3 regions of the Paenibacillus sp. GP183 genome follow, and region 3 is predicted to be linked to each of the others. Evidence: riboswitches for the same ligand, from Rfam matches in the RefSeq annotation. Region 3 holds a riboswitch; each other region holds the start of a gene.
What was found. Region 3 has a riboswitch for cyclic di-GMP ahead of BLV33_RS14370 (hypothetical protein). Riboswitches for the same ligand answer to the same signal wherever they lie in the genome.
Positions count from the first base shown of each region.

Region 1 (10,131 bases), on a different contig from region 3:
TTGTTTCATTTTGCTCACCTGCCCTTTCTGACTTTAGTGTAATTTCCATTGGTTTAGAAAAGGTTAAGGGTAGCAAAGAAATAGTCAGGAAACAGATAATTCTTTGTATAGGCGATAACCCAAGCCCCATACCGTTTCGATATATTCTTCATTCGGATTTGCTTTCTTGAGCTTGTTGCGCAGATTGCTGATATGAGTCTTAACTGCATTATCATCACCGAGGTATTCATCTTTCCAAACCGATTCATAAAGGTTTGATTTTGTAAAAACCTTACCTCCATGCTTTAGCAGCAACTCCAGTATCAGAAATTCCTTTGCAGTCAGATCAATCTCAGTCTCGTCTATAGTAACGCGCTTGGTATTGTCGTCCAATGCCAAATCTTTATATCGAAAAACTTTGTTTTCTTGTATTTGCTTATGCGCACGCCGCAGATTGGATTCTACACGTGCCACAACTTCCCCTAAATCAAAGGGTTTGGTGATATAATCGTCCGCCCCCAGCTTCAAAAGATCAATCTTCGTGCCAACCATATCCTTTGCGGAGATGATTATTACAGGGGTATCAGAAAACTCTCGTGTCTCTTTAAGTATTTCATCCCCGCTTTTGTAGGGAAGCATAATATCAAGCAGTATCAAATCATAGGAGTTATCTTTGATTTCCTTTATTCCATCGGTGCCGGTATAGGATGTTTTCACGTTATAACCGGCATTGATCAATGCTTCTGCCAACATTAGATTGATATCTTCTTGATCTTCAATAATTAGAATCGTTTCCACTAAAACCACCCAGTCCTTTTCCGTTGTTCCGTTATCTTTATATCGGTGATTTTTAGGTTTTTCTGTATCACATTTTTTCGAGAGTTCGGGTGAAATTGTGTAACGCCCAACTGGAGATAAAACGGTAATAGTGACAGCCGAGAGGGATTTTTCGCCGATAGTGTCAGTGCAGTCGTAATAAACTTGAAAATGCATTTGAACTCGCACTTCTCTAAACTCCCTCGGTACGATAGTTGATTGAGGCAGACCGCCACCACGGTCTGTTTTTTTTCATTGAACAAATGGGCAGGAGAGTATTAATAATACAGAAACTTTCCAAAATGATGAGCTTTCTATCTGGTAAAATCATTAAGTGATTAACGTAAAGGATGGAGTGAATATCCAATGGAAATTAGGACAGAAAGAATTAGTGATTATGATGAAGTATTTCAGTTAAATTACCTGGCTTTTAAGAACAGAGAAGATGAATCAAGATTGATTGAAAGAATTAGATTATCTAAACAATTCATCCCAGAGTTGTCCCTTGTAGCAGAAGAAAATAATCACATAGTTGGTCATGCTTTATTTAGTAAAGCTGAGGTTATTGACGGAGAAAAAAATCATGATGTTATAGTACTTGCTCCTGTTGCAGTATTACCAAGTAATCAGAAGAAAGGAATAGGTAGTATATTAATTCAAGAGGGGTTAAAAAGATGCACAGAATTAGGTTATGATTTTGTATTTTTGATAGGACATCCAACTTATTATCCCAAGTTCGGATTTAAACCAGCGAGAAAATATGGATTCGAACTAAAACAATTTAATGTATCTGACGAAGTCTTTATGGTGTATGAATTAACCCAAGGAAACACAAACAGCTTACAAGGTGAGTTAAGGTATCCGGAAACATTCTTCGTATAATAGCAAAATATTCATGCTATTTTATTCCGCTTAACGAGTACGATAGCTGAATAATAAAGCTGAAAGGCTGCTGAGTCACAACGATCGGCAACCTTATTTTTCAAACTTCCTTTTTGTACCTATTATCCGCCTGCATTCCGCAATGGAGAAACAGGCGGCTTTTTACTGCTCCTGCTTGGGCGATTTGGAGTTTAAGTAGTACTCAATGCCGTCCAGAATTCGCTCCAGTCCGAAATCGAAGTCGTTTAAGACAGTGTGATCTTCTTCGTTCTCACCTGTATAGGCACCAGACAAAATGATTTATGGATGACTTCACACTAGTTATCACAAAATAAATTTGTTCACAGAGTTTAAAATATTTAGGACCTTTCAACCGGATGGTGCATGATATAATTTTGGAATAAACGAGTTTAGAGAGGTGAGCAACATGGGGTTATATGGATTTTATATTGTGTTTGCGACGATCATGTTAATTGGGGTGATATCCACATTGATGGTCGCCAATTCGAAAAAGAACAAAGAGGGGAATCCAGATTACGATAAAAAAACCAAGGGAAATTGGCTAAGGTTGTCCTGGATCTATATTGTAATCATCGTGCTGGGATATGTTGCCTTCATTTCGTACATCGTTGGTGTCAATAAATGAAGTTACGTTTTGAAGCTTGTCGTAGACTGACGCATTATAATGAGAGTAGATTACCCACGGATTAGATCCATGGTTTTTTTGACTGGACAAAATCCCTTTGATTAAGCTAACTGGCAGGTTTGCACGAAAACGTAAGCACAAAAATCTAACTAAATGGAATAAGATAACCCAAATTTCAAACAATGTATGATACGAGGGAAGTAAGCTTAACATGCTTCAAATAAAAAATGATGCTCCAGTATGAGAATTGAGGAGCTGCCGCGGCAGCTCCTTTTTCTTTCTTCACAATGTCTTGTACAGACGATTTTTGCAAAGTCAGCTTTACATTAAATGCAAAGTATACTATACTATAAATGCAAAGCAAACTAAACATGTAGGCGAGAGGATCGCGGATCAAGCCATGAAGACGAGGATTCAAGAGTTGCGTAAAAAGCACAAGATCAGTCAAGAGGAGCTTGCACTCGCGGTCGGCGTGACGCGTCAGACGATAACGTCGCTCGAGAACGAGAAGTATGTTGCCTCGCTCGTGCTGGCTTATAAAATCGCGAAATATTTTCACTTAACGATTGAAGATGTGTTTGATTTCAGTGATGTGGAGGTTGATGGGTCATGACGGAGTTTCGAACGGTCGTAACGCGGAGATTAAGATGGCTAAACGGTGTAAACGGCGTGTTTTCTCTGATCGTCATTTTGACGGCTCTAAACAGGTATGAGGTCGAAAGCGACGCGGGCGATCTCGTGCACGGACTGCAATTCGGGATTTTTATCGGCATGCAGATCATGATTTTATTGGTAGGGAAAAAGTTGCGGACCGCGCTGCGAAACGAATCGTTACTAAAGACGCTATACATCGAAGAGCATGACGAACGGAAGAAGCTTGTCATGCAAAAGGCGAATTCTTTGAGTTTGTACGTGACGTTGTTTTCCATCTCTTTGACGGCGATCGTATTCGGCTTCTTTAACGTTACGATTTCGATCACGCTGTTTGCAGCGCTGATTGTGATCCTTCTCACAAGGATTTTCACCAAACAATATTACAATCGGAAGTTTTAAGAAAAGCAACTTACGGCTGCCTGGTCATTCCGCTAACGGAGAACGATAGCACCATGGCGAACAGGCTGCAGGCATCATCGACAGCTTGCACAACTATCGGGCAGGATTATTGAATAAGGGACTTGATAATTAAAGGGATATATAATTTACTATCGTACTTTATAAGAAGAATAGAATTATAAGGAGTGGCTTAAATTGCCTGTTATCACAGTAAAGATGGCTAAGGGTAGAACTATCGAGCAAAAACAACAATTCGTTGAAGCGATTACCAATGAAGCAGTTAAAACTTTAAATGTGAAAGAGGAATGGGTTACGGTCATTTTTGATGAATACGATAGAGAAAATTGGGCTTCTAATGGACAACTTCATTCACTTAAATTCGGTGATGGGTTTGGCAAAAAAGGAACAGAATAATTATTTCTTATTACTCCTTTTATGGAACTTAAAAGACACCTTAGAATTACAGATTGAACCGCCGGCTCAACTACGGAAAACGAGAGGTAAAAACAGAATAAAGAGGTTGACAATATGGAGAGCAAGTATAATTCGAAACTCAAAAAACAGCAAGAACGTGAACTTCTTGATGAGTATCATAAATTGGTAACTGAACAAGCCTTGGAGCCATTATATCAATCTTTCATAGAATGGAAACAAGGGGAATTGCCATATTTCGAACTTACTGAGCGTATCCACCTATTCCATAAAAAGAACCAGGAGATCTACAAGGACTTTGAGTACACAGGTCGCCAAGAACTCGTTCTCCTTGCAAAAATGAAATTGGGCCGACTAACTAAGGAGGAAATATTAGAATATAGCTGGCTTCTGGAAAGATGGGGATATGAGGACAATAACAGTTAGATGATTCTATAATTCATGATGAGGTTGCCAAGGTTATATACCCGGCAGCCTCATTGAAGTAACGGGCAGGAATTTGGAGTATAGATTCAAACTTTCGTCTAGGTAAATACTCTACTCAAGACTATTTCCATTGGAGTAATTGTTCTGTGATTTTTCCGAATGATAACCAATTTTTTCATAAATTTAACTTGACCAATTTCGTTGCTAAATGGTAATCTTTTCTTAGAAAAGAGCTGTGAAATGTAGAGGTAACTGGTCGCCTTATCTACATGGAGCTAGTGGCGAACCCGACTTTTCTGATTTTTTGCAATCAGGGAAGAAGCGATGAACTGTAAACCGTAATTTGGTCGCTTGGTTTACACGGAGCAAGTAGCGAACCCGACTTCCTCTCTATTTATAGGGAGGAGCGATGAAGTGTAAGCCTTAATTGGTCGCTTGGCTTACGCGGAGCAAGTAGCGAAACCACCCTCCCTCCTACTCAAAGGAGGGCAAGGAAATGAAATTGAAATCGCTTTTTATTGCATTTCTTATCGTGGTTGCTATCGTAGTAGCAACTGCAGCAGATTTTAATGTTGTGTAAGTAGCCTCGACGGAAGGAACACTACTAAGTTTTTATTAGTAGTGTTCCTTCAAATTTTAAGGGGGAAAGAGATGCTGCTCGATATCATTATTTTGTCTTTTGTCGTCGCGTTTTTACGCGGAGGCAGAATAAAGGAAATCCCTAAATTTCATAAATTAGTATTTTTGCTGATCAGCGTCATTCTGCAGGTGTGTTCCATCTTTTTACCTCACGGGATAGGCAAAGTGATTGTGTCGGTTGCTTATTTATCGGCTATCGTCTTTTTGTACAAAAATAGGATGTGGGAAGATGTACGCGTAATCATGATTGGCTGGATGTTAAATGCAATCACGATTTGGGTTAATCTTGGCAGGATGCCGATTGATCTCGAGCAAGCGAAGAAAACTCCTTTTGATGTGACTGCTCTTTTAAATGGAGATGACTGGAAGCATGCGATTATAGATAATACTACCCGTTTGTCGTTTCTATCGGATATCATCTATGTACCGTACCCGGTTCCGAGGGTTATAAGTATTGGAGATATTTTTGTTGCGTTTGGCGTCTTTTTGCTAATTCAGCGGATGATGAATAAACCCATATCACTAAAAGGACTACACGAGGGGAAATTGAATGTTACTGACAAACAATCTTAAGGAACTTTTGAGAAAAGTCGTACTAATGACATTCCCTTGCCTGGCAGTTATTATTGTCGCAACTTGTATTCCCTATTATGAACAAAGATCATTATGGCCCATTTTGGTCGTTTATTCATTGTTGAGTATTGTAGCGTCATTTATTTCAATTTTTTCAAAAAATTTTGTTTTGACACTGACATCGGCAGTTAATTTTTCAGCAATTTTATTATATGGCCAGCCTGTAGCTATATGGTCATCATTAATTGAAGTCATACTTATTGCATTCTTATATTCTAGCAAACTTGCGACTGCCTTAAATAATGCTGGGCAAAAATTTGTGTTTATTACTATTGTCGCTGTTGTGGCTGCTTACTTGAAGACTGTCCCAATCCGATCTGAGTTTTCTGATTTGCTCCTTATTGGAATATATTGGATATCGAATATAACCATGTGTGCAACAGTGCTGAGTGTGATCTACAACAAGTCATTTAAAAGTATTTTCGTCAACATGATGAAAACCGGCCCTATGATTTATTTCTTGGTATTAGCATTAGGTCTAATCAGTGTCAGGCTTTATGAATCTCTTGCACTATACGGGTTAATCCCAATGTTGTTTGTCTTTGCTCTAATTAGTCGAGTTTTCAAACAATATCATGCTTCCTTGTTAAAATTGGAGTATAAGGTTGAACAAGAGAAACAATTAAATATGTCTCTTATTACCGCTATGGCTTCAGTAATTGATGCAAGAGATCCATACACAAGTGGACATTCCTGGCGGGTAGCCTATTGGGGTAAACGAATTGCAACCGAGCTAAAATTAACAAAGATGGAGATCGATAATGTCTATTTCGGCGGGATTCTTCATGATATTGGGAAGATTGGCATTGAGGATGATATTTTAAGAAAAGAAGGAACATTGAGTGCGGAAGAATATGAAAAAATTAAATTGCATCCGGTTATTGGTTACCAGATTTTAAAAGACGCAAACATTTTTTCGGAATTGTTACCGGCTATTCGTTCTCATCATGAGAGAATCGATGGAAATGGCTATCCAGATGGTTTAAAGGAGAACGAGATACCGTTGATTGCAAAAATACTAACTATAACAGACGCTTTTGACGCTATGATATCAGATCGCCCATATCGAAAAGGACTTTCACTGGAGGAAACGTTGAGACGCATTAATGAGGGAGCTGGCAGTCAATTTGATACGGAGCTGACGGCCGTGTTTATTAAATTAATTGAGAAGACACCTTGGGATGAAGTGGTTGAGCAATTTAAAATGAATCAAGCACAATTGGAAGCAGCAGTAAGTGCACCCATCCCGGAAAATGAAAATTAAAAAGATGGGGGATTTAAAAACATGAAAGAAAGGCGGCAGGGTTGTGCATTCCCGGGCCGCTTTTTTGATAAATTGGGTAAATCAAAAAAATGTCGATGTCTAGCTCGGGAACTACCGCCTTTGGTTTATTTATCCTAGAATTGGGCACGCGATCAACAGTTCTAATTTCGTTAAAATCTGATGCATACTTTGCCTGTCAATGTAGCAATCACTATTATTAAAAACGATACTTAGATGTTGACATAATTGCTACCATTTATTTGCTTTGCTTGTTTTTTAACTCTAGCGGCTTTTAAAGACAGCTCAGAAAGGTCCGTAATTTGTTCAGAGGATATATTTAATATCGCCATTGATAAACTTATTAATGGAAATTTCTTGATTACATGATCCCTATCTAATGATTCAATATTATTTTTTGAATTATCTTCCAATGAATAATAATTCCGCTTTTCGATTTCAAACAATTTAATTACCTGCTCACAATAGTCCTCAGCAGAGCTAGTGGGAAGACAGGTGACAAAATCATCACCACCAATATGTCCAACGAAAGAGAGTTCTTTAAACTCAGTCGAAGTAAGTAATCTACCCACCCATCTAATAACATCATCACCGTATTTAAAGCCGTACACATCATTGTATGCCTTAAAATGATCAATATCAGTATAAATAACTGAAATGGCTTCTTTCTGTTCAATTTTAATTGTTATGTAATCATGAATTCGTTCATTTCCTGGAAGTCCTGTCAATGGGTTTTGTTGAACAGCTTCCCTAAGCTTAAATTCAGTCATAAAGGTCAGCAATTCATAAACTGGTATAACTCCAATGAAATCCTGATCACGAGTGACTATAATGTCATCGTAAATGTCTTCATAAATTCTTACAGTTGCTTTTCTTGATACTTCATCGATTTTCATATTCCAATCGACAGTTAGAATATTTGAATACATAACTTCGTTTAATCGCTTTTTATAGTTTAATGCGACACCATACAGAGTCCCTAGTAAACGGAACATATCTATACTACGAATAATTCCGACTGGTTTAGTGTCCCTCATGACAATATATGTACGATTAGAAGACTTTTGAGTTCTGATCTTATCCATAAAGTCGCCCAATGATTCATTCTCGTCAACGGTATGGCCTGGTTGGATATGAATGTCTTTCAAACAAGGGATACTATCCCATTTACCCATAAGCTTACACTCCAAGATCATTTTAAAAACTAAATTGGGAATAACCAACGGTCAAAAACCAACAAAATTTATTATAGCACTAAAAGCTATATAAATGGTTATTTTTACAAAAAAATATACAGTTTTAGGTATTCATATATTAATCAAGAGGTTTTTCAAAGAAGAAAGGTTACCAACGATTGACTAACCAACAATTCAATACCGCGTTAACGTATGAGGGTATGGAGCATGGCTTTTTCAACTACGGATTACATGAGAACAAGCCTTATCATGATACCAACCAACGTATAGAAGCATTTTTGCAATCAATAGCTTTGTTAAGCTAACCGGATACTATAGCTCAATAAACATCAGAAGAAGGCTGCCGACTGCAATAGGTCGGCAGCCTTCTAAGCTAACAGACATTTAAGTTGAATATACAAGAGCTGTAAAATGATGGAACTTATTTGAGCGTTGAACGTCAAATTGAGTAGTTAAAACATACTGGAAGGAGACAGGACAAATTGAAGCTACTTAAAAGCGTTCTCGAAAGAAGGAGAAGTTCTGGTTCAAGATTATCCGAGAATAATCCAAGAAAAAAGGATAATTTAAAGAAAAGCGTGAATCTATTTACCGCAATTTTCATAACCGTGATGTTATCGGCATGTACGGAGCAACCAAAAGCGGAAGTTCAATCGCCACCCGAAAGCTCCCAACCCGTTGCCATTCAGGAACCAGTAGCTGAACTTGAACTGCCCAAAACAGGAGAAGCACCCCCAAATCATTCTTCTCCTCCTAGGGATTGGGAACAGGTGAGCCGACTCCAGCGTGTACTGGGTACAATTACAGATATCCAAATTTCGGATCGTAATGTTCAATCTATTGACCTAAAGGTGAAACAAAACATAAATCCAGTCAATAACCCAGTCGATTACGATTACATTGGGCAGACGCTTCATTTAATTCTAGATGAACCAATGAGTGCTGCAGGAAGTCTCCAAGACAAACTGAAAAAAGGTTCCTCCTTCCTAGTAAATTTCGCTCAATTCGCCATTCCCCCAAAGGGTGAAATCGTACTTGCGTCTAGATTTTCCTATAATTATTTCTTTTACGAACTTAATGGATCTTTTATGGCAGAAAAGGTCAGCCTTTCGATTTAAATGCGGAATTTGAAGCGGCAAAACCAACTACGGTGCCTTCGCCAAAGACGGATAGAAAAATACTGTATGCACTGGATGAAAGCCAACTTACCAAACCGCTTATGCAAATTCCTTACTACCGACATGGAAAGTCCGAACCCTTGCCGGAGACCATTTTCAAACAGTATAACGAGGGACATCAATCGTGGTTAAGCAATCCAGTGACTGTCGCAATAGTCAACTGCTCCAATTTGATAAGCTCAGATGTAGTAGATGTGCTGCAAAATAAAGCGACAATTGGCGAGAAGAAAATCGTCATAGATTCAGAAAGGATCATTACCGAAGTCAGCACGGAAGACAAAGATGTCAAGGTGGGGATGACCAAACCCGGAGGTATCACCTACGACATTACAATGTACGCACCGCAGGGAACGGAAGTATTATTCGTTAAGCAAATTGTTGAAAACACTCCAAGAAAATAACTGACAAGATTTCCGCCAGAAATCCGAAGAGCCAATTTAACGGAGAACGAGAGATTAAATGAACAAGGCCACCGAAATTACTCGGTGGCCTTTTGCACTGCTAGGCGCGCAGCTCAATTGCACAGGTAAAGTTACTAGCAGGAAGACATAAAGCCCACAACAAGTTCCTGACCTTGCCTTAAAAAGGTAGACACACATAAAGCCTCGGTTACTACCGTTAGTCTAATGTCAAAGACTCACCAGTCTTGTATGGCGGTAAGCAATTATTAGACGAATGTGTTCGCGACGATTATAGAATAATTCGATGTATTCGAACACTGCCTTTTTAGCCTCAGAGCCATTCCATGAATAATCCTCACAAACCTGTGAAATAAACTTCTGAATATTGGAAGTTGCCAGTCGATTCTCTATAATGGAGCTTATCTGGGAAGAATTCAGCAATTTTCATGGGAGGTAATAGATTGAAAACGAAAGCATGGTATGTCAAAGCGCCTTTCAACTTCGAGCTTCGCGAAGGCGAGCTGGGGGAGATCGGCGACGAAGAGGTATTGATTCGCGTGAAAGCATG
Region 1 is NZ_FNSW01000002.1:282,671-292,801, forward strand. It holds gene BLV33_RS28020 (ABC transporter ATP-binding protein) at 1-9, opposite strand, end outside; gene BLV33_RS28025 (response regulator transcription factor) at 85-984, opposite strand; gene BLV33_RS28030 (GNAT family N-acetyltransferase) at 1,162-1,677, shown strand; gene BLV33_RS28035 (hypothetical protein) at 2,105-2,323, shown strand; gene BLV33_RS28040 (helix-turn-helix transcriptional regulator) at 2,724-2,936, shown strand; gene BLV33_RS28045 (hypothetical protein) at 2,933-3,376, shown strand; gene BLV33_RS28050 (tautomerase family protein) at 3,572-3,790, shown strand; gene BLV33_RS28055 (hypothetical protein) at 3,905-4,234, shown strand; cyclic di-GMP riboswitch class II at 4,543-4,627, shown strand; cyclic di-GMP riboswitch class II at 4,629-4,711, shown strand; gene BLV33_RS28060 (DUF5317 domain-containing protein) at 4,886-5,446, shown strand; gene BLV33_RS28065 (HD-GYP domain-containing protein) at 5,424-6,770, shown strand; gene BLV33_RS28070 (GGDEF domain-containing protein) at 7,001-7,963, opposite strand; gene BLV33_RS28075 (hypothetical protein) at 8,467-9,102, shown strand; gene BLV33_RS28080 (hypothetical protein) at 9,135-9,563, shown strand; gene BLV33_RS28085 (zinc-dependent alcohol dehydrogenase) at 10,025-10,131, shown strand, end outside.
Region 1: it holds a riboswitch for cyclic di-GMP, as region 3 does, so the genes downstream of both, BLV33_RS28060 (DUF5317 domain-containing protein) here and BLV33_RS14370 (hypothetical protein) in region 3, are expected to answer to the same signal.

Region 2 (10,131 bases), 1.1 Mb from region 3:
GTACGGGGCGTTTTGTCAGCGGCGAGCTTTTTCCAGGCTTCAATCTCGATGCTTAGAAAATAAGCAAGAATGATCCCGACGGCAAAATTGAAGATAAATGTGGAGAATGAAGTTAAGCCGCCGACCAAACCGGACAGAAATCCAGTGATAAAACCAGATGCTTTTGAGGCGAAATTGGCAGCAGAGCCAGTTGCATTATTTAACAGTTCAGGGGGTATCAAATTTTGCAGTTGTCCTTGAATAACCGAAAACCGTTCCATCAATTGCTCCTGAAACAATGTCTGGGAACTGTATTTTCTAATTATATCGACTAAATTCAAGATCTGGTTGGTAAATATAATACCTGCACCGACCAGTGCTCCCAAGATCACGATGATGAACAAGAAGGTGGAAATGGCCGAGGCCAGCGATTTCCGCATCCCTCTGCGATTCAGAAAACGGGCCAACGGCTCAATCATGAAAAAAATAATGACAGCTAGAAAGATCGGTGTCGCGATCCTGTACAGGTAGCTGAAGAGAAGCATGAAAAGATAAACAGTCAGAATAATCAGCGCGATATCAAAAGCTGTTCTCCAATATTTTCTGTAAAAAGAAATCACTTTCTTCCCTCCAGCGACGATTATTGTTCGGTCAATATCCGCGGTCCTTCGCTCGTGATGGCAATAGTGTGTTCATATTGAGCGGACAGGCTCCCGTCAAATGTACGAGCCGTCCACCCATCCAGATCGACCTTGGAAAAATATTGGCCGACATTGAGCATCGGCTCTATCGTGAACACCATGCCTTCCTTAAGGCGCACACCTCTGCCAGCCGGCCCATAATGAGGCACTTGAGGCTCTTCATGCATATCCATGCCAATGCCATGACCGACAAAATCTCGGACAACAGAGAATCCCTCCGCTTCCGCGTAAGTTTGAATGGCATTGGACACGTCCCCAAGTCTGTTGCCAATGACTGCTTTTTCTATACCTTTATAGAGGGATTCCTTCGTAACCTTGAGCAGTTTTTGAGCTTCACTCGAGATATTCCCCACTCCGTAGGTCCATGCAGAATCTGCCAGCCAGTCACCCAATCTGACGACCATGTCAATCGTGACAATATCCCCATCGTTTAAAGGGTTTTTACTTGGAAACCCGTGGCAAATCACGTCATTGATCGAGGCGCAGGTTGCATATTGATAGCCTTTGTATCCCTTTTGTTCCGGAATAGCGCCATGTTTGGCCAAAAAGCCTTCAACAAATTGATCAATTTCCCAAGAGGTGATACCAGGCCTAATCATCCTGGCAATTTCTTTGTGGCATGCGGCAAGTATTTGTCCGGCTTTGCCCATTTTATCTATTTCTTCTTTTGACTTGATGGTAATCATAGGATGTACACTCCTTAGCTTCTTGTGAGCGGCAAAGCCATTTCAGTCCATTATGTCCACTTGGCGGACCATAATTTCATTTCTTTTAATATTTGATGCAAATCCTGACCTTTTGGTGTAAGTTTATATTCTACAGTAACTGGGACTGTCGCGTAAGCGGTCCTTTCCAGAACGCCTTGTTCCTCCAGGTGGCGAAGTGTATCCGTCAATGATTTGGGGCTGATTCCATTGATTTGCCGCTGCAGCTCGCCAAACCTGCGTGTCCCGCAGAACAATTCGCGCAGAACGAGAAATGACCATTTGCCGCCGATCACCTCCAGTGTTCTTTCCACGGAGCATTCTATGATTTGAGGTTCTTTCGGAATGTGATTGCTGCTTAAAGAAGTCGTTTTTACGGTTTTGAGAGTCGTCATATGAAACCTTCCTTTCCTAATATAATTACTTTCCTGTAGGTAAGTTAATTTCATTGTCGCATAAAGGAGAAAAAATTTCGCTACTTTCCATACTAAAGAAGAAGCTGTAAAATGGCAATAGAAGGCGAAAAGTTGATTTCAAAGCCCGCTTTCTTTACAATAATAATTAAAAAAAGTTTCAGGAGATGCTATATGAACGTCAAAATTACACGCAATGCTGCAAAAGTCTTACAACTGGAGCTCGACAAAGAAGAAAATAAGGGTCTTATGGTTCGTGTGCAAGTTACACATAAACATGGGGACCACGCCCATTATGGTCTTGGCCTTGATGATAAAAAGGATGATGATGTCGTTGTCAGCACGGATAAAGGCATCGATGTTGTACTTGATAAAAATGAACCTCTGCTTGACGGGATTCGGATCGATTATTTTTATGTCCCCGAGGAAGGCTTCATGATTACGAATCCGGCCAAGGGGAACACCGGGGACCATTAATGGCTAACGATATTCGTATATGCGACAAATGCAAGCATATGAAAGTCAAGTCAACCTTGACCAAGCTTGGTCGCATTGCACCGGATGCCGAAGTCAAGGTCGGATGCAAATCCTATTGCGGACCCTGCTCGCGATTTGCTTTTATTTTTATCAACGGACGTTATATCACGGCTCCCACCGAAGATGAAGCTTTGGAAAAGGCGCAAAAATACGTCAAATAAATGATTTTGACTAATAAGGAACAGCCTCTGCGTATTCTTGCGCAGAGGCTATTCCTTATTGAGTGGATTAGACGCCAAGTCACGCAAAGCTTGATCTATGGTAGGATATTTGAACTCGAAGCCATGCTTCAGCAGAACATGTGAAAGTACCTTTTGACCATCAAGCAGAAGGGTAGATAACTCGCCGAACATCAGCTTGAGCATGAAAGCAGGCAATGGCAACCAATGAGGGCGATGCCAAGCTGCAGCAATCGCTCTGCCGAATGCCTCATTCGTCACCGGATTCGGTGCTGTCGCATTAACTGGGCCGCTAATTTGCTCGGTTTGGATACAAGTATCAATCAATCGAACCATATCATCGATATGAATCCATGAAATCCATTGATGGCCGCTGCCGATTTTACCGCCGATGCCCAGCTTGTAAGGAAGCAGCATTTTGGGGAACGCGCCGCCATCTTTGCCGATGACCAGGCCAATACGGATTTTTACCACACGAGCATCCTTGATTTGGTCGGCTGCTTGCTCCCATTTTTCGACTACACCGGACAAGAAATCAACAATGCGATGAGGGCTTCGTTCATCGTAGGTATCCTCCAAGGATGTACCGTATATGGACATGCCGGAGGCGTTGATAACCACCTTTGGCTTATCATCAAGCTCGTTGATAAATTTCTCAATATAGCTTGCTGATTTCAAACGCGAATCCAGAATTCGATGCTTGGCCGCATCCGTCCATCGCTGATTTATCGATTCACCAGCCAAGTTAATGATAGCATCGATGCCTGAATGGGCAGCAGGATCTGCCAGCAATTGATTCCAGGTCACGTGAGAAATCCCTTTTTGAAGCGAAGGAGAAGAAGACCGGGAAATAATCAGAACTTCATGTCCGTTTTTCAGGAAAAAAGGAATCAAGTGGCTGCCGACAAAGCCTGTTCCGCCTGTAATCGCAATTTTCATAAGCTTCCCCCTTAGAGTTTTGCTTTAGCAAAACTTGCGTCGTAAGCATCCTAAGAGTTTTGCTTTAGCAATACTTGCATCGTAAGCATCTCCTTTCTTTCATTATAGTTGTATGAAGAAATATATGCCATCCTATTGGAGGATACTCCGGTATCCCTTATAATGGAAATACATAGCAAGGAAAGCCAAATTTCCGGGAGGTTATACATGCCAGCATTTTTTATTGGCGCCATCGTCTTCATCATCGTCATCTTCTTTGTGAGTTACAGTTCGCGAAGCAATCAAGGGACAACCAAACGTGTCCGTTATGATGCAAGTCAATTGCCCCAGGGATTGGGTTTACTTGATTCAATTCCACTGACGGAAGCTGTCAAACGACTCGAAGCCGCTTTTACTGCGGATTTTGTTGAAAGACTGGAATATAGGGTAATGACGAAGCATGGGAATATGTCGGAAGATGAATTTCATTGTAAGCTTTTTGAGCTCAAAAGATATTTCTTGATGAACTTGATTTTGAAAAGTACTCCGATGTTCAGTGAAGAGGTCGATGATATTTGGCACGAAATGCTGATGTTCACCAGGGAGTATCAAAATTTCGGCGAAGCCTTTATGGGCAGCCAAATACATCATGCTCCTGAACGCGACCCCAAACAAATGCCGGGTGACGTGCGTGGTTCGACTGGGTCTATGCGCATTTGTTTATATTCACTCCTTACAGTCAGGCGATTTGGAATGGATTCTTCCGCTATCCGCTGGAAGCAGAGAGATTGAATGTGCTTCAGCAGGGGAATGAACAGGAAATTTCAAGTCTCTGGTTTGATACGGAAACCGCCAATCGATATGTAGAGGTAAAAGAGACGAACCAGATTCTAATCAATCAAGCCATAGATGAAGCAAGGCATGCTGCGGGAAGCTCGAGCTATGCGCAAACAAATTGGTCAAGGAACAATGGAACCATGGATTTGACCTATTTGGCGGGAGCAATGATGTTTTTCTCCATGGTGGATAATTCGAATTATCAGAACAACATGAATGACGTTCTTCCGATTGACGACAGTCAGATGCGAGCAAACAGCGGCGGAAGCGGGTGCTCTGCCTCAGGCTGCGGGAGCTCCGTTTCATCGGATCAGGGCGGAGGCGGCGATTCCGGAGGCGGGTCCAGCTGTTCATCGGGTTCTAGCTGCGGCGGCGGCAGCAGCGGGTGTGGAAGCAGCAGTTAAGTCATTTCTCAAGGGGAAAATCCAGATAGAAAGGCATTTTTTGTAAAGATAGTTCTTATTACCTATATTCTTGCATGAAAAATAGTGCGATTGGATTATGTTTCCTTTTATATAAATCGCTTATATTTTAAGTAATAACAGCAGGATACGACATTTTTCGTTAAATCTCGATAATGGCAAAACTGGCGAAAGCCAGCGACGCAAAGCTAAAGGGGCTCCGTTCTCCATCTGGAACGTGCTTGCCAGCTGCCGAAGGATAGGGTTATATATACAGGACACCCCTCCCGACGGAATCACGGATGGGGTTTTATTTATTTTTTGGGACAGGAGGAAATAACAGTTGGAAGTTGAATGGAAACAAAATGAGGAAGAAGTGCTTACATCGATCAACGGAAACCGAGTGGCCAGTTTAATCCCCAGCTCGGAAGGGCCTAAATTGCTCATCGATACGGAAGAGTACTCCCTCAAGGAAGCTTGCTGGGATGTGGAAATGTTTCACGGAAGAAACAGCAGCATGTTGATCTTTTACTGGAAGGGCGAAGTCAAGCTTTCGGTGAAATTTGCACCACTTTCCAATCTATTTGATTTACACAGCATGGGCACAAACGCATCAGTGCCAAGCGAGAAGAACAAAAGCTTTGGGTGGTCTCAAGTAGAAGCATTTTTGTTGAAGCTTTATCAATGTTTAACCTTTAAATCAAGAACAGCTCAAGCCAACTAGGTTGGCAGCTGTTCTTTTTTTTGTTTGTTGAATTTTATATCAAATCGTTGTCACTTCCTGAAAGATCAAGGTATAATGATAGAAAAATAGTGCTAATGGACTATCAGGAGGGTTAATGGCGATGAGATTGATTACAAGGTCGGATTTTGACGGATTGGTATGTGCGATGCTTTTCAAAAAAATGAATATGATTGATGAGATGAAGTTTGTGCATCCGAAGGATATGCAGGACGGTGAGATCGAGGTTGGTGAAAATGATATCTTGGCCAACGTTCCTTATGTACCGGGCTGCGGCTTATGGTTTGATCACCATTCCAGCGAGCGGCAGCGGATGGATGCAAACGTGACCTTCAAGGGCGAGAATCGTATCGCTCCAAGCGCTGCTCGAGTGGTGTATGATTATTACGGGGGACGCGATAAATTCGGCAGCGAGCTCGATGATATTATGGAAGGTGTAGACAAAGCGGATTCCGCACAGTTCAGCAAGGAAGACATATTAGAGCCTCAAGGTTGGGATTTGCTTTCGTTCCTCATGGATGCACGTACTGGTTTAGGGCGTTATCGCGATTATAGGGTTAGCAACTATCAGCTTATGGAAAGCTTGGTCGATCACGTGGCTTCCAAGAATGTAGCTGAAATTATGGCGCTTCCCGATGTCAAGGAGCGTGTGGATCGTTACATAGAACTTGATGCCTTATACCAGAAAATGCTGCGCACCTACACGCGCACTGAAGGTAATGTTATTGTAACGGATCTGAGAGGGGTAGAAAATATTTATCCAGGCAACCGCTTCATGGTCTATGCCTTATATCCAGACCAAAATATTTCGATCTGGATAGTCGATGGACGCAATAAACAAAACTGCGTGTTCGCTTGCGGACACAGCATCATTAACCGCACCTCGAAGACCAACATTGGCGCTTTGATGCTGCAAAACGGCGGAGGCGGGCATCATGCTGCCGGTACCTGCCAGGTAGACTACGATAAAGCGGACACAGTGCTCAGCACACTCGTTGCTTCAATGAGAAGTGACGGTTAGAGTGAAATAAAGATTGCAAAGCAAATAAGCATAGTTTGGAGCCGCATCCGCTGACGTTATGTTCCGGGTGTGGCTTTTTTGTTAGACTATATAGAGAAAGAGCAGCGAAAAGGGAGGAAGTGTATTGATGCTTAATGGTTTCCATCATGCAGCAATTATATGTTCAAACTATCAACGTTCCAAACACTTCTATGTAGAATTATTGGGTCTGAAAATACTGAATGAAACCTATCGAAGCGAAAGAGATTCATTCAAATTGGATTTGCTGGTGGGAGAACGGGAACAGATTGAACTGTTCTCTTTTCCTAATCCGCCATCGCGGGTCAACCAACCCGAAGCACAGGGACTCAGGCATCTGGCCTTCTGTGTATCCAATATGGAGGAAGCCGTACATGATTTGGAGGCAAAAGGTATCAGCGTGGAACCCGTGCGTATTGATCCGATTACCAGAGGAAAGTTTACCTTTTTTGCAGATCCGGACGGGCTGCCGCTTGAATTGGTAGAAGTATAAGCCACATGCAAGGGGATGGGGATGGTAATAATATAAGCCGGCTCGGTTGCACCTGCACGTTTATCCCGGAAGGATGAAAAACATTGAAAAACATCCTTGCCTAAGAGAAAAAGGATAGAATTGATCCTGTAAAGATGTTTTTCATCGCTACAGAGGTTGCAGAGAGTCAATGATGGGCAAGACTCTGTCTGGGAAGAATGTTTTTCATTCTTTCCAGAGCTCAGAAAAAAAAGACTGCGCCTTGGAAAGATGTTTTTCATCCTTCCAAGGAGCTATCGATCTAGGGCTTTCTTGGAGGCAGCGGCCCCAAAAATTGCGCCAAGCTGCATTCGATGCGCCCATTGAACAGCTTGCGCTTTTTATCGGCGCGGCGCCCCATCCATTGCTCGAGCTGCCGATCCGGGCTGAGCACGAACGTGCTCCACGTGGGCAGCAGCCCCGTGACCTTCCCGAGCTGGCGCAGTGCCCGCTCGGCCTCCCCCTGATCACCCAGCCTCTCCCCATAGGGAGGGTTGGTGATCAGGCAGCCATAGTCGCCGAGCGGCTGGGCTTTGGCTACAGGCTCCACTCGAAAGTGGAGCTGTCCCGAAAGCCCAGCCGCCTTGGCGGCGGCCAGTGCCACATCGATGGCAGCGCCATCGATGTCGCAGCCGACGATGTCCAGCGGGACATCGTCCTGCACAGCGTCGTAGGCCTCTTCGCGGGCCTGCTCCCACAGCTCCGGCGGGACCGTGTCCCACGCCTCGCTGGGAAAGCTGCGCCGGAGGCCCGGCGCGATGTTCCACCCGATCATCGCAGCCTCGATCGGGATCGTGCCCGACCCGCAAAACGGGTCGTAGAGCGGGCGATCCGCCCGCCAGCGGCTGAGCAGCACCATCGCTGCAGCCATCGTCTCCTTGAGCGGCGCCTCCGTCACCAGCTTGCGGTAGCCGCGCTTATGCAGGCTTGGACCGGTGGTGTCGAGGGTCAGCGTCGCCACATCATTCAGCAGCGCGACCTCGATGACGTAGCGTGCGCCGGTTTCGGCGAACCATTCGGTGCCGTAGCGCAGCTTCATTTTCTCCACGATCGCTTTCTTTACGATGCCCTGGCAGGCAGGCACACTGGAAAGCTGAGATTTGTGCGAGCGTCCCTCGACGGGGAATTCGGCGTCCTCCGGAATCCAATCCGGCCAATCCAGGGCTTTGGTGCCCTCGAACAATTCGTCAAAGGTATGTGCTTCGAATTGCCCCATTTTGACCAGAATGCGGTCAGCAGTGCGGAGCCAAAGATTGGCGCGGCAAATCGCTAAGGCGTCTCCCTTGAAGAGAACACGGCCATTTTCAACCGTTACATCGGGATAACCCAAGTCGCGAATTTCGCGGGCAACCACCGCCTCGAGCCCCATGGGAACGGTTGCGATCAGATCTAACTGTGACATTATCTATACCGTCCTATCTCTAATCTTCATTTGAAAAAAGTTGATCTCAACCAGGAAAAACCATACAATTATCAAGTATAGGATAAAAGGGTTGGACTTACAATCGAGGAGGACCCTACTTGAGGAGGATGTTCGATGGAACCGATATCTGCAGAGAGCTACGTTGAAGCTTTATATGAGCAAGACCCTGTCCTGGAGAGGGTAAAAGAAGGAATAAGAAGCCGGAACATGCCAGAAATATCGATTGCATCGGGATATGGCAGATTGTTAACCCTGCTGGTTAAAATGATACGCGCCAAGAACGTGCTGGAAATCGGAGCGCTGGGCGGTTACAGCGGTATTTGTTTGGCTAGAGGGTTGGAGGCTAGCGGGAAGCTTGTCTCCTTAGAGCTCAAGCAGGAGTTCGCTGATGCAGCCCGGTTACATATCTCTGAGGCTGGTTTCGGAGAGCAGGTGGAGTATCGGATTGGCGAAGCCCTTGATCAATTCGAGGTGTTGATGGCGGAAGGAAAGACCTTCGATTTCTTTTTTATCGACGCGGATAAGGTCAACTATCCGAATTATTTGGAATGGGCGATAAAGCTCGCTAATCCGGGAGCCGTCATTGCCGGAGACAATACGCTTATGCATGGAGATGTACTTGATCCGGCCGTGAAAAAGGCATCTGTTGAGGCAATGCGTGAATTCAACCGCAAAATTGCCGAAGACCCCCGATTGGAAAGCACAGTATTACCTGCATATGACGGGCTGGCGATTGCTCGTATTCGCGGGTGAGAACACGATTATCGAGGTTTCCCGAAGCTTCTCGAGGACTCCCGGGGAGGATTCATCGTTTTTATAGTCAGGTTTTTTGATTGGATTCTAGTAGTCCTTGGTAAAATCAAACCAGTCCTTCACTGAGAAACATTGTGTGTGGGCTGGTTTTTGTTCACAGAAATCTATTTTGGGGATATCGATCAATAACAGTGCATTTCATACATTGTAATTTGTGAGTGTCCCCATACCTTGACCAAATCAGTATAAAGCGTACACTGTTTTTAAGAATTAGTTTGTCGATTCACTGATCTTCTTAGATTAGACTGCACTTTATACACTATTATTAAGATTATTGAAGATTGTATCCATTTTTTAGTGTAGGAAATACACTGTTCGCCTCACCACCCGGCTTCACTTCTAACCAGCTACTCCACACTACCACTTCACCACAACCTAACCAGCTTCACCCAACCAGCCAGCTTCGCCGCACTAACTAGGCTTCGCCTAATCGACAGCTTTTGGTAATCTTCGCATAGGAAGCAGCAATGTTTTATAGGACCAAAAGGCATTTACCATCAGCAGCACCGATGAAATAATGAAAATTTGCTGAATGGTCAGCAGCCCGGATATGGCACCGCCTACCACGGGACCGGTCATATTTCCCAAGCTCAAGGCGCTTGTATTAAAGCTGTAGGCGCGGCTTTCCATGCCCATTGGCGCATATTTGCCTATAAGCGCGTTCACGGTAGGCAATAGGCCTCCCATGAATATGCCGAGTCCGAATCTTGCAGCGAACAGCTGCCAAACATTATGTACTAAAGCTTGAGGAATGAACATTAAGGATGCCCCGACAAGGCATCCACCCAAAATCCATTCAGGCCCTATCCGATCCGAAAGACGGCCCAGGAGGGGTGATGAGATCATATTGGAAAATCCGGTGATCGACCCTACCAACCCGGCAAAAAGAGCAAGCCCTGGTCCATATCCATGGAGCTGCCCTACAAAAAGCGGC
Region 2 is NZ_FNSW01000001.1:1,832,877-1,843,007, reverse strand. It holds gene BLV33_RS09185 (AI-2E family transporter) at 1-599, opposite strand, end outside; gene map (type I methionyl aminopeptidase) at 620-1,366, opposite strand; gene BLV33_RS09175 (winged helix-turn-helix transcriptional regulator) at 1,417-1,779, opposite strand; gene BLV33_RS09170 (heme biosynthesis protein HemY) at 1,972-2,274, shown strand; gene BLV33_RS09165 (YuzB family protein) at 2,274-2,495, shown strand; gene BLV33_RS09160 (TIGR01777 family oxidoreductase) at 2,544-3,452, opposite strand; gene BLV33_RS09155 (glycine-rich domain-containing protein) at 3,660-4,223, shown strand; gene BLV33_RS09150 (hypothetical protein) at 4,220-4,672, shown strand; cyclic di-GMP riboswitch class I at 4,838-4,926, shown strand; gene BLV33_RS09145 (hypothetical protein) at 5,013-5,393, shown strand; gene BLV33_RS09140 (exopolyphosphatase) at 5,515-6,432, shown strand; gene BLV33_RS09135 (SMU1112c/YaeR family gloxylase I-like metalloprotein) at 6,560-6,943, shown strand; gene BLV33_RS09130 (THUMP domain-containing class I SAM-dependent RNA methyltransferase) at 7,224-8,363, opposite strand; gene BLV33_RS09125 (O-methyltransferase) at 8,499-9,137, shown strand; gene BLV33_RS09120 (MFS transporter) at 9,624-10,131, opposite strand, start outside.
Region 2: it holds a riboswitch for cyclic di-GMP, as region 3 does, so the genes downstream of both, BLV33_RS09145 (hypothetical protein) here and BLV33_RS14370 (hypothetical protein) in region 3, are expected to answer to the same signal.

Region 3 (10,131 bases):
ATATTTTATAGATACATCCGTATTTTTTATAATGTGAATATAAAAAAGCCTACCTGTATGGTAGGGTTGTAGTTATCTAATATATAGATATTAATACATTATTTTACAAATAAAATGTTTTTAGGATTGGGCCAGAATTGTTCATTTTTGTCTATTTAATTGTTCACAACAAATATTTGTTTGTTGAGCAGGGGAATAAAGTAAATAGAATTCAAACATAGGGTAGAGGATGCGAAGCAACTGTGACAAAATGTAAAGAGTCCTAAGTCAGAGGTAAGACTCAACAAGAAAAGACCCAGCTAGCTGCGCTAGTGTTTAATACTTCTTCAATATTTATGTGAAAAATAGGACAACAAAGCCCCCGTGGAATCAATAACTACATCATATAACCTTCCGTCTCGGGAAAAGAAAAGCTGCAAAATCTCAGTTGCAAAAGCAACTAAGATCGCAAAAATCAGCGCGTTTTTACGGTTTTCAAAACTGCCAAGAGCCAGTGCGCATAAAATTGCGAACAACGTAAAATGACCGGCTTTATAGAGGTACCAGTTGGATGAAAAGAGATACATATCATCCATTCTAAGAAGTTCAACAAAATGGGGATGTGGATCCAATCGGAAATATATCTCTAGATGGTGAATCAGCGCACTTTGGTCCAGTGTACACGTGCATATGAAAATAACCATGCACCAGAGCAGGGTCAGTAATTTCATAGATGATCTCCTTAACCCTACTCCATTATTTATTGATATAATTGAACCAACAAGCGGATTCAGTTAAAGATTGAAATCCACTAAATTTTCAAAATTTTATTTATCATATCATAAAAGCGCTTTAAATAAAATTATTCAGAATATTGTATCGGGTCTATTTAAAAACTTTGGGAATATCATATAAATAATTCATTTTCGATCGTAGTGTTTTCAAAGGAGTGGGGATGGTCAATCTGGGGAAATCGAGAGATTTGGGCTTTCAAAAAGGTTGCTTGTGGGGTATTGGCCTTTCCATTCCTCTTTGGTTTTTATTGATATACGTACTTTATAAAATTTTTTTCTAAAATTAATGCCAAAGCCTCTATATCTTTAATTAAAATTGGTATATATTAGAGTATATCGTCGAATCATACGATACTAGCAAAATCACTGAAAAGTGATCCGCGCAAAACTAAAGGGGCCTAATCGGTTTAAGCCGAAAAGCTAGCCAGTTGCCGAATATGAGGAGGAATGTTTATGTGGTGGTTTATTTTAGGTTGTTTTACAGGGTCGTTGGTTTCATTGCTTTTCATAAGTGTGGCTGTGGTATCAAAGAAAGCTGATTTAGCCATCGAAAGTCAAGTCTGAATGTGATAAAAGAGCATCCAAGCGGATGCTTTTTTAATTTTTATTAGCTTCTTGGATTTAGCAAATGGTATAATTACAGATGTAATTTTGTCGAATCATTGTATGGATGAAAAGTTCGTAGGAGGATTTTTTTCTAAATGACAAAGAAGATTGTAGTTACTATAAGTATTGTATTTCTGTTAGGTGTCGGATTATGGTATGTAAAAAATATAGTTAACGATAAAATTTATTCGAAGTTATCAGAATTGATTGTATCTCCAGAAGTTCAGAAAGAAATTGAAGCCGCAGCGAACTCTGAAACTGCAGCGAAAATTTTGCAAGATCCATCTTTAACTGTTCCTACAGACGTTCAAAATCTTACGAAGAACCTTCAACAGCAAACGGGGAGTGCTGATCCCAAGCAAGAGAAAGAAGCATCGCCTAACAGTAGTGATACATCTGCAGAAGGAACGTCATCCGTACAAAATAAACAAAAATCGGAAGTTGCAACTGCACCTATTACTGCACCCTTGCCTAACACCACTACACCGGTGATAAAAAATCGTTCCGAAGCTGTTCAATATGCGTTAAAAAAGTTTTCTGCTCAAGAAATTACTCACTATAGTTCACTGTATAAGGACCGTAATAATTTGACTCCAGAACAGAAACAGCAAATCAAAGCGGAAGTTTTATCAAGATTTACTCCTATAGAGCTCAAAGCATTACTAGCGGCGGCCAATCATTAGTTATAAAAGTTTAATATTCTTCATCGTCTTGGAGAGTGGATTATTATTACAAAAAAATATGAAAAAGACCAACCAGTAAACTCTGGATGACCTGAAGCAAGATCAACTCCAAAAAAGCATTATTTATTTTTTGAAATCATAAGCTCTAAAAGCAATGAAGAACAGTCTAGAAACTATTTTTTTAGATAACAAGATTGATGATGTTATCCATTTTGCCAGGTACAAAGCAGTCGGTGAATTAGTGCTGATTCCACTTAGTTATTATCATAATACATCACCGAAATTTCCCAACAGGTGCCTTTATCTTTTGCAAAAGAAGTTCGTTTCAAATAATCAGACCTCGCCCCGAGCCGATCGGGGCTATTTCTATTTAAATGGTCCGTAAATTTCGGGGAAATATGCGCATATATTTAGACAACAGACTTTTTAGGTGGTGATGGCATTGCGCATGCTTCGAATCATTTTTTATTTTGTGCTTCTGTTCATTCTTATCAAAATAACATACGATGCCCTGTATAGCCTTGCGTTGCTTATGGGATTTGATTCCTTGCCGAATAATCGTAACAGAATATTGGCAAGGGCACACGCGGAGTTATGGGCAATCAAATACACCACACTATTAGTTGTTGGTTTGATTGGATGTTTTTTCTTGGCGAATAAGAAGTAATCAGGAAATTCTGATTTAACATCTTAAATGAAAAGAAAAACATCATAGTACTCCCCATTTCGGATCACCATTTCTTAATACTGTTAGAAAAAAAGACGTTATAACATCTTGGAATCGTCTGTGCTTTTAAATTACTGAGTGTGGGCTCGAATTTACTAGCTTCGAACGAAATTGTGGTGTCGAAGTAGGCATCCAAAATGAGACGAATGACTTTAGGATGTTCTTTTTACAATATTTATTGTTAAGAATCGGTGTTAATCGACATATATAGGTATAAATACCCTGCTTGATATGCTATTATATATTTACACAATAACATATACAATTACCGATATTGCAGGTAACAAATCTACTACAGTAAGTACGGTTAGTGTAATAGAGCCAAAAGAAAATGAAGATGGGTCATAAAGGAAAAGATTCAAGTAAAAAAGGTAAATAAAATAATAATTTGCATTGTAAAAAAACTTCACGCAGTTGATGCGTGGAGTTTTTTTTGGAAGCGGAAATTGAACACTGAGAACAAACAGGCGTTTTAAACTCATTCGTCCAATCTCAATCAATCCTAGATTAACAAACAGTAGCTTTAATCTGTCGAATTGTGGTATTCTATGGAAAGTAGCGTCCAAAATGCGACATAAGATGGTGAATACAATTGAGAAAAATGAAATGGAAAAAATGGTTGATCTGGTCAGGTGTTTCTGTCGTTTTTTTAGTGATATTGAGTTTTGTAGGAATGAATATGGCGGTAACTTACTCGCTTAAAGTTATAGAATCTTCTTCAATTGAATCTTCACTTCCAACACCTAAAGAAACAACCCAATCAGATAGAATAATTGGCAATTTGAATCAATAAGGAAGTGAAAAAAATGATTCGCAGCTGGGCGTGATAAATGAAGTAAATAAACAGACTTTAAGCTCCACTCCAAATTTATCACCTGCTCCATCTGGCAGCACAGTTGCTCCATCCCCTAGCTCATCTCTCGCCTCTCCTTCTCCAATACCAAAAGGGCAGAGCTTCACCTATCAAGCAGAGGTTATTAAGGATATAGCAAAGGTAGTAGAAGACTCCATTACACTGAGAGAGAAGGTTGCCGTTACCTCAGTACTTTTGAATAAACTAAGTGCTTCGGATATGCAATTGTTTATACAGATGGCTAGTAAGGGCATGTCGATAGATGAAAAAAAGCTGCCAAAAAAGTCATTCTTGGGAAGCTTACCGAGAATGAATATAATCAATTGATTTAAATAGCTGCTAAATATGGTTTAATCGAAGGTATGCACTACAAGGAAAGTTTGAAAGAAAAATAATGTTGAATCTCTTACAAAAGGGCAAAGGTGAAATGAATGAAAAGTAAGATGAAAGTGATTTTGATCTTATTGTTAACAATGCTTATGAGTATGGCTTCGACAGCAGTGGCTGCGCAAAGTCCTACTTCAGTGGATGTCTACTTTGTGCCGGTGCATTTTACGTTCGACGGGAAGGAATATGCTCCTCCTGAGGGGCAGCGCAGCTTTATATATGAAGGCAGCAGCTATGTTCCTTTACGATTCGTTTCTTACTCCTTAGGTAAGTCGGTTCAATGGAATAGTGATACATATACCGTTACCATCGAAGAGCCAAGCAGTTCCGAATTGATTAGCATTAGTGAATATAAGTTGAACACAGAAGTTAAAAGCCAAGCCATTGGTAATGTAGATAAATCCAACTTAAAGCCAACATCCTTGAATGTATACAGGGAGAAGGTCGCGTATGTATTCGATGGCCAAGCCAAACAACCAACTGATCAACAGCCAGGCTTCATCATTGACGGCAGTCTTTACGTGCCTATCCGATTCTTATCAGAATCAGTTGGCAAGAAGATTGATTGGAACCCTGAGACTTATACCGTAGCCGCTGTAGTGAAGGAGGAAGTGAAGCCCCTTCCGAAAGAAACCAAGGATCCCAAAACAGAGGGTGCCCCTGCAGGTGGAGGCGTCGGTGGAGCTGCTCCTGGGGGGAGTGTAGGTGGCGGTGGCGGCGGAGTTGCTGGCGGTGGATCAAGTGTCAAACTGACAAATGAATCGATCACAGCATCGGCTGAAAGCCGGCTTCGTGCTTTGGAGAGCAGTTGCAGGAGTGACCTCAATGCGCTGGCTAGTCAATATCTAAGAACGAAAAATGCAGATTTAATCGTTCAGGGTAAAGCCAAGCTCAGCGCGTGTGATGCAAGTTTTCAAAACATCATTTCAGATGTTACTAGTCAATTAACTACAAATGGATATAGCACAGATATCATTCAATCTTATAAAGATGCCTATGCAAAAGCAAAGGATGACGCAATTGCCGAGCTTTTGAGACCCCGTCCTTGATCTGTTCGATTTCTCAAAATCCCGGGTACTAACGAAGATGTAAATGGCGACAGTGTAAGTAAGTTATTGCAACTTTCTTCTAGCATCCGATGATGGGATGCTTTTTTGGTTCTGGTGCAAAAATGAAATCGTGTGGTAACATAGATAAAAACCATGTGGATGTAAAGGAAACATATAGATGAATTCAGCGTCAAATTTATTCAAATGGAAACATTTTAATGCGGAAATTATTTTACTAACGGTAAGATGGTATCTTCAATATCGTTTAAGTTATCGGGATTTGGTAGAAATGATGTCTGAACGTGGCATTTCGATTTCTCATACAACGATCATGAGATGGGTACATCAATAAGCCCCTGAAATAGCAAACAGAGTTCGACCCCTTCTTAAACATTTGAATGACTCATGGCTTTGTGACGAAACCTATATCAAAGTAAAAGGTCAATGGACTTATCTTTATCGTGCTGTGGATTCAAAAGGTAAAACCATTGATTTTATGTTAAGTGAGAAGCGGGATAGGAAAGCCGTACAACGGTTTTTTCGGAAAGCTCTAGCCTTGGATCATGTTCAAATTCCAAGAGTGATTACCGTAGATAAGAACCCAGCCTACCCGGTTGCAATCGAGAATCTGAAGAAGAATGATAAACTACCTCAGGAAACGCAGATCAGACAGACAAAGTATCTCAATAACATCATAGAACAGGACCATCGATTCATTAAGAAACGAACGAACCCGATGCTTGGGTTTAAATCATTTCGAACTGCAAAGCAAACAATAACAGGAATTGAAACGATACATATGATCAAAAAGGGGCAAGTCGAATGTAATCATTCGTCGCCCCTTTTTGTCGTTCAACTCATCCATCAGTTGTTCGGTTTGATCACATAAAAAATAGTTTGACCTAACAGATCGTCTGGACTTTTTTAATTCTTGCAACAGAACCATTTGATATACTGATAAAAATTAAAGAAGTAGTAAAGACATAAATCAGCGTTTAGAATATAATGAATTTATAAATACCCTTAATCACTATTTAATTTTGGACTTCGAAGGCAGGGATTAAATCTATGATAATTCTTATGGAATATATTTCGGTTAATATTTTGATTTTGTTGGTTGCTGTTCTATTATGGATAAATGACGGTCAATTCTCTTTATTAGATTTTTGTATCGTCTTTCTATTGGCAATTTCTGGAGTAATTTTTATTCGAATGAGATTTAAAGGTATCCGTATTAAAAAATATTGAATATAGTAATGATGCACCTCCCTTATTGTGTGTTAATCGATAAGATAGAGGTGCATTTTTCGCCATTAACATTTTATTTGGGAACTCATCTTAATGAATTATCAAAATGAATCTTTTATAAAAAACATAAGATAGTGAGGATTATAATTGATGATTGATAAAATTAGATTAAATGATAAGGAAATCACACAATGAAAAAAACGATATTTAGATCAATTATTATTTTTTTTGCATTAGTCCTAATGCTGCAATCTTTTATAGCTGCAAGCGAATTTAATTTAGGAAACCATCCTGTAATGGGTATAGTTATTGGTTCGCTTGTAGTCATAGCAACACTAACGTTACCAAAAATACATTTAATGAGAAAATATTTAAACAATTCAACAGAAAACAATAATAAATAAAATGGAAAAGGTGACAAAATGGAAATTGAAACAACTGAGGATTTAAAGGATTATAGTGCTCGTGTTAACCAATTAGTGGATGAATTCGAGAGCCACATCCATGCACATTTAAATGAAGAATACATGAAGTCAACAAAATGGTCTGATAAATTCGCAGACAAAATTGCTGAATTTGGTGGAAGTTGGAAGTTTATTAACATCTTTTTTATTGTCTTAATACTTTGGATTGTTTTAAACTCCCTATCTTTCACCAAAGTATTCCATTTTGATGAGTCACCATTTATCTTATTAAACTTAGTGCTATCATTTCTTGCAGGTTTCCAAGCACCTATTATTATGATGAGTCAAAACAGACAGTCGGTAAGAGATAAGAAAGAAGCTATTATTGACTTTGCGATCAATTATAAAGCTGAGCAGGAAATTGATGATATGCAAGGACATTTGCATCGGTTGGAAGATAACTTTGCTGAGTTTAGAAATGAAGTTAAGGGGGAATTGGCGGAAATTAAAAAGCTTTTACAAGGTAAATAAAGATATTATTTTATATTGGGAAGGTTGTACACTAGCCATGCAATGGTTGATATTAGTTGTAATTCTAATTGCTGCAGTAATTTTCTTGACCTATAAAATAATAATAAAGATTAGGGATAAAGTCGAAGCAAAAAAAATCATTCAATTGTCGCTTTATGGTAAGACATCTAAAGTAAACAAGCATTTGTGTTCATTTTGCCGAAAAAAGGTCAAGCGGCTTTCTTTTTATTCAGATGAGCATGGCATGGTCGTTGGAGTTTGTGATAAGTGTAAACCCCAAGCAGAACGGAGAGCTTTAATGAGGTTATGATTCTAAGTGGAAAGTAAGCGAGATATATTCACTATTTCCCTGAAAATTAGAATATTCGCATTTACATAAAAATTGATCGAACAACAAATCCCATTGCCTAACGACATGAAATCGAAATAATTCATTCTTCGATTACTCTTTAGTAATCCTATTATTAATCGAAAAAATGGATTAAATAACCCTTTTCCCCTATAATTTTAAAAATTTCAATGTTCTGAAGCAGAGCTACTTTTCCTTTAATCTTTAATATTACTTTCCCCATATTCAACGCTTTTAAGAGCATCCAATAAGTATATGTAATGTTCAATTTCACTTTTACTTTTGGTTTTATCTTGAACGGCGTCGGATAAGTAAGCTTTAACATCTGTGAGTCAACAATTTGGAAATATGCTTTCCCAAAATCAAGAATTTTGATTTTTTCTTTAGTATTAGAAGCGGTAGGAATCTTAGCTTTGATGTTGATATTTAAAACTGAATCCGCTTAAATTTGATTCTAGAAAGCACTCTTCAACTTTGTAGGTTTGAATATTGCGCATAAGGTTACTCCTTGAATTTTAACTGTCGACTTAGCGAATAGTCTAACTGCTATTCATCTTCATTCTTCTCCTATTTTATGATAAGATTATTACAAAAACATTAATGTAACATTTAAAAAATTGAATGGAGGTATACCGACCTAAAAGACACGCCAATCCCTATGAACAGTGCTGCCCATTTTGGCTGTATGATTAAGCGAATTAAGTCCTAGAAATAGAGCTTTTTCTATTATTACAAGTGAATCGTGTATCAGTGGTGATGAAAGACGGATTTTATGAGCTTCTTAGGTTTGAAAAAGTCAATAAAATCAAGTTGTTCAATTGTGATATTAGAAGGCTATATTATTCAGTTGACATTTACATTAACTTTACTTTCAACAGTTATTCTAATTGTTACAATAGAAATACTCTTAGGAAATGTCTAAGGTGAAATTTATAATAACGAAAGAGGAATCGAGAAATGAGTATTTTTCAAACGATTATTTTTGCTATTATTCAAGGGATCACAGAGTTGTTTCCTATCAGCAGCGTTGCTCATGGAGTTATTACACCATTTGTATTTCACTGGCAATTGGATGATCAGTTTCTAAAGGAGCATTTTCTTCCATACGTGGTGATGCTTCACTTGGGTACTGCTGTGGCACTCCTCATTTTTTTTCGCAAAGAGTGGATCGGGATTATCCGTTCTATATTCCAACAAAAACAAATGCATGCAAGAAAAACGCTGATACTTATTGTTATTGCGACTATCCCAGCCGCTTTGATCGGCTTGGTACTTGAGAAACCGTTGCGTCATATTTTCAGTAATGTTACCTTAACGTCTATCTTCTTGATCGTAAATGGATTCATTCTTTATTTTGGAGAAAAGCGTAAAGAGCGGGGTACTAAAGAGATTCATGAATTAAAGATGAGTCAAGCATTGATTGTGGGACTTTTCCAATCGTTAGCACTCATTCCTGGGTTTTCGAGGTCAGGGGCGAGTATGACAGCAGGATTCTGGATGGGTCTTAAGCATGAAGCGTCAGCACGTTTCTCTATGCTATTGGCAACTCCGATTATTTTAGGGGCCAGCATAGTCGAATTACCTAAATTGCGTCATTCCAACATCAGTGGATTGCTTCAGATCTCCTTGATGGGTGGTATTTTATCAGGCATTTTTGCATTTATTAGTGTATGGATACTAATGAGATGGTTCAAAAAACATGAAATCAATGCAATGCGTCCTTTTGCATATTACTGCTGGGGTATTGGATTGATTATTTTGATTGCTTCTTTGTTTTAAATCAATACTAATTTAAATTGATATATTAATTACTGAGAATAAATCACAATGTTACTAACAATCTATTGTGGTTTTCACTATGTGTTCACTCGCTCCTATACTATCTTGGAGAACATTGGTATGATACTGTAAGCAGAAAAGTGATTCACTTTTAGCTTTTCAATACCATTCTTTTTTCTATAAGAAAAAATGGCATTCCATAGAGAATGGATTGAAAGTGATTGAAGTGTGGTGAGAAGTTAAACAATAGCATTTGCCCTAATACTGATAAGAGGTGATTGAATGGGAGAGAATTTTGGAATAGAAAATCCATTGGAAAAAGTGGAAGAAGAAATTAAAGAGTTAGAAGAACATGAAAGAAAACATAATATTGAGGAAAAAGACCGCAATAGATTTAACAGCATTATCGCAGTAACCATAAGCATTTATGCAGTTCTTACTGCTTACGTTGGTTTAAAGGAAAGTCAAATAACAACAGATACATTATTAGAAATGGATAATGCAGTATTGCTACAATCACAAGCCTCTGATCAATGGGCATATTATCAAGCCAAAAGTATTAAAGGTGAGATTTACAAAAGCCAATCGAAATCTCTTTCTTCAACTGGGAATCAACAATCGAAGGAGATACAAAATGAATTTGATGCTAATTCCAAGCGCTACGATACTGAGAAAAAAGATATTGAGCAAAAGGCAAATGAACTTGAAAAATTGAGGGAAGAAAAAATAAAGGAAACGTCAG
Region 3 is NZ_FNSW01000001.1:2,920,087-2,930,217, reverse strand. It holds gene BLV33_RS14375 (VanZ family protein) at 327-710, opposite strand; cyclic di-GMP riboswitch class I at 1,120-1,209, shown strand; gene BLV33_RS14370 (hypothetical protein) at 1,475-2,062, shown strand; partial or broken gene BLV33_RS30085 (UDP-glucose 4-epimerase) at 2,220-2,333, shown strand; gene BLV33_RS28830 (hypothetical protein) at 3,382-3,582, shown strand; gene BLV33_RS29680 (copper amine oxidase N-terminal domain-containing protein) at 4,074-5,078, shown strand; partial or broken gene BLV33_RS14350 (IS6 family transposase) at 5,257-5,967, shown strand; gene BLV33_RS14340 (hypothetical protein) at 6,518-6,730, shown strand; gene BLV33_RS14335 (DUF1003 domain-containing protein) at 6,749-7,261, shown strand; gene BLV33_RS14320 (undecaprenyl-diphosphate phosphatase) at 8,568-9,389, shown strand; gene BLV33_RS14315 (DUF4337 domain-containing protein) at 9,672-10,131, shown strand, end outside.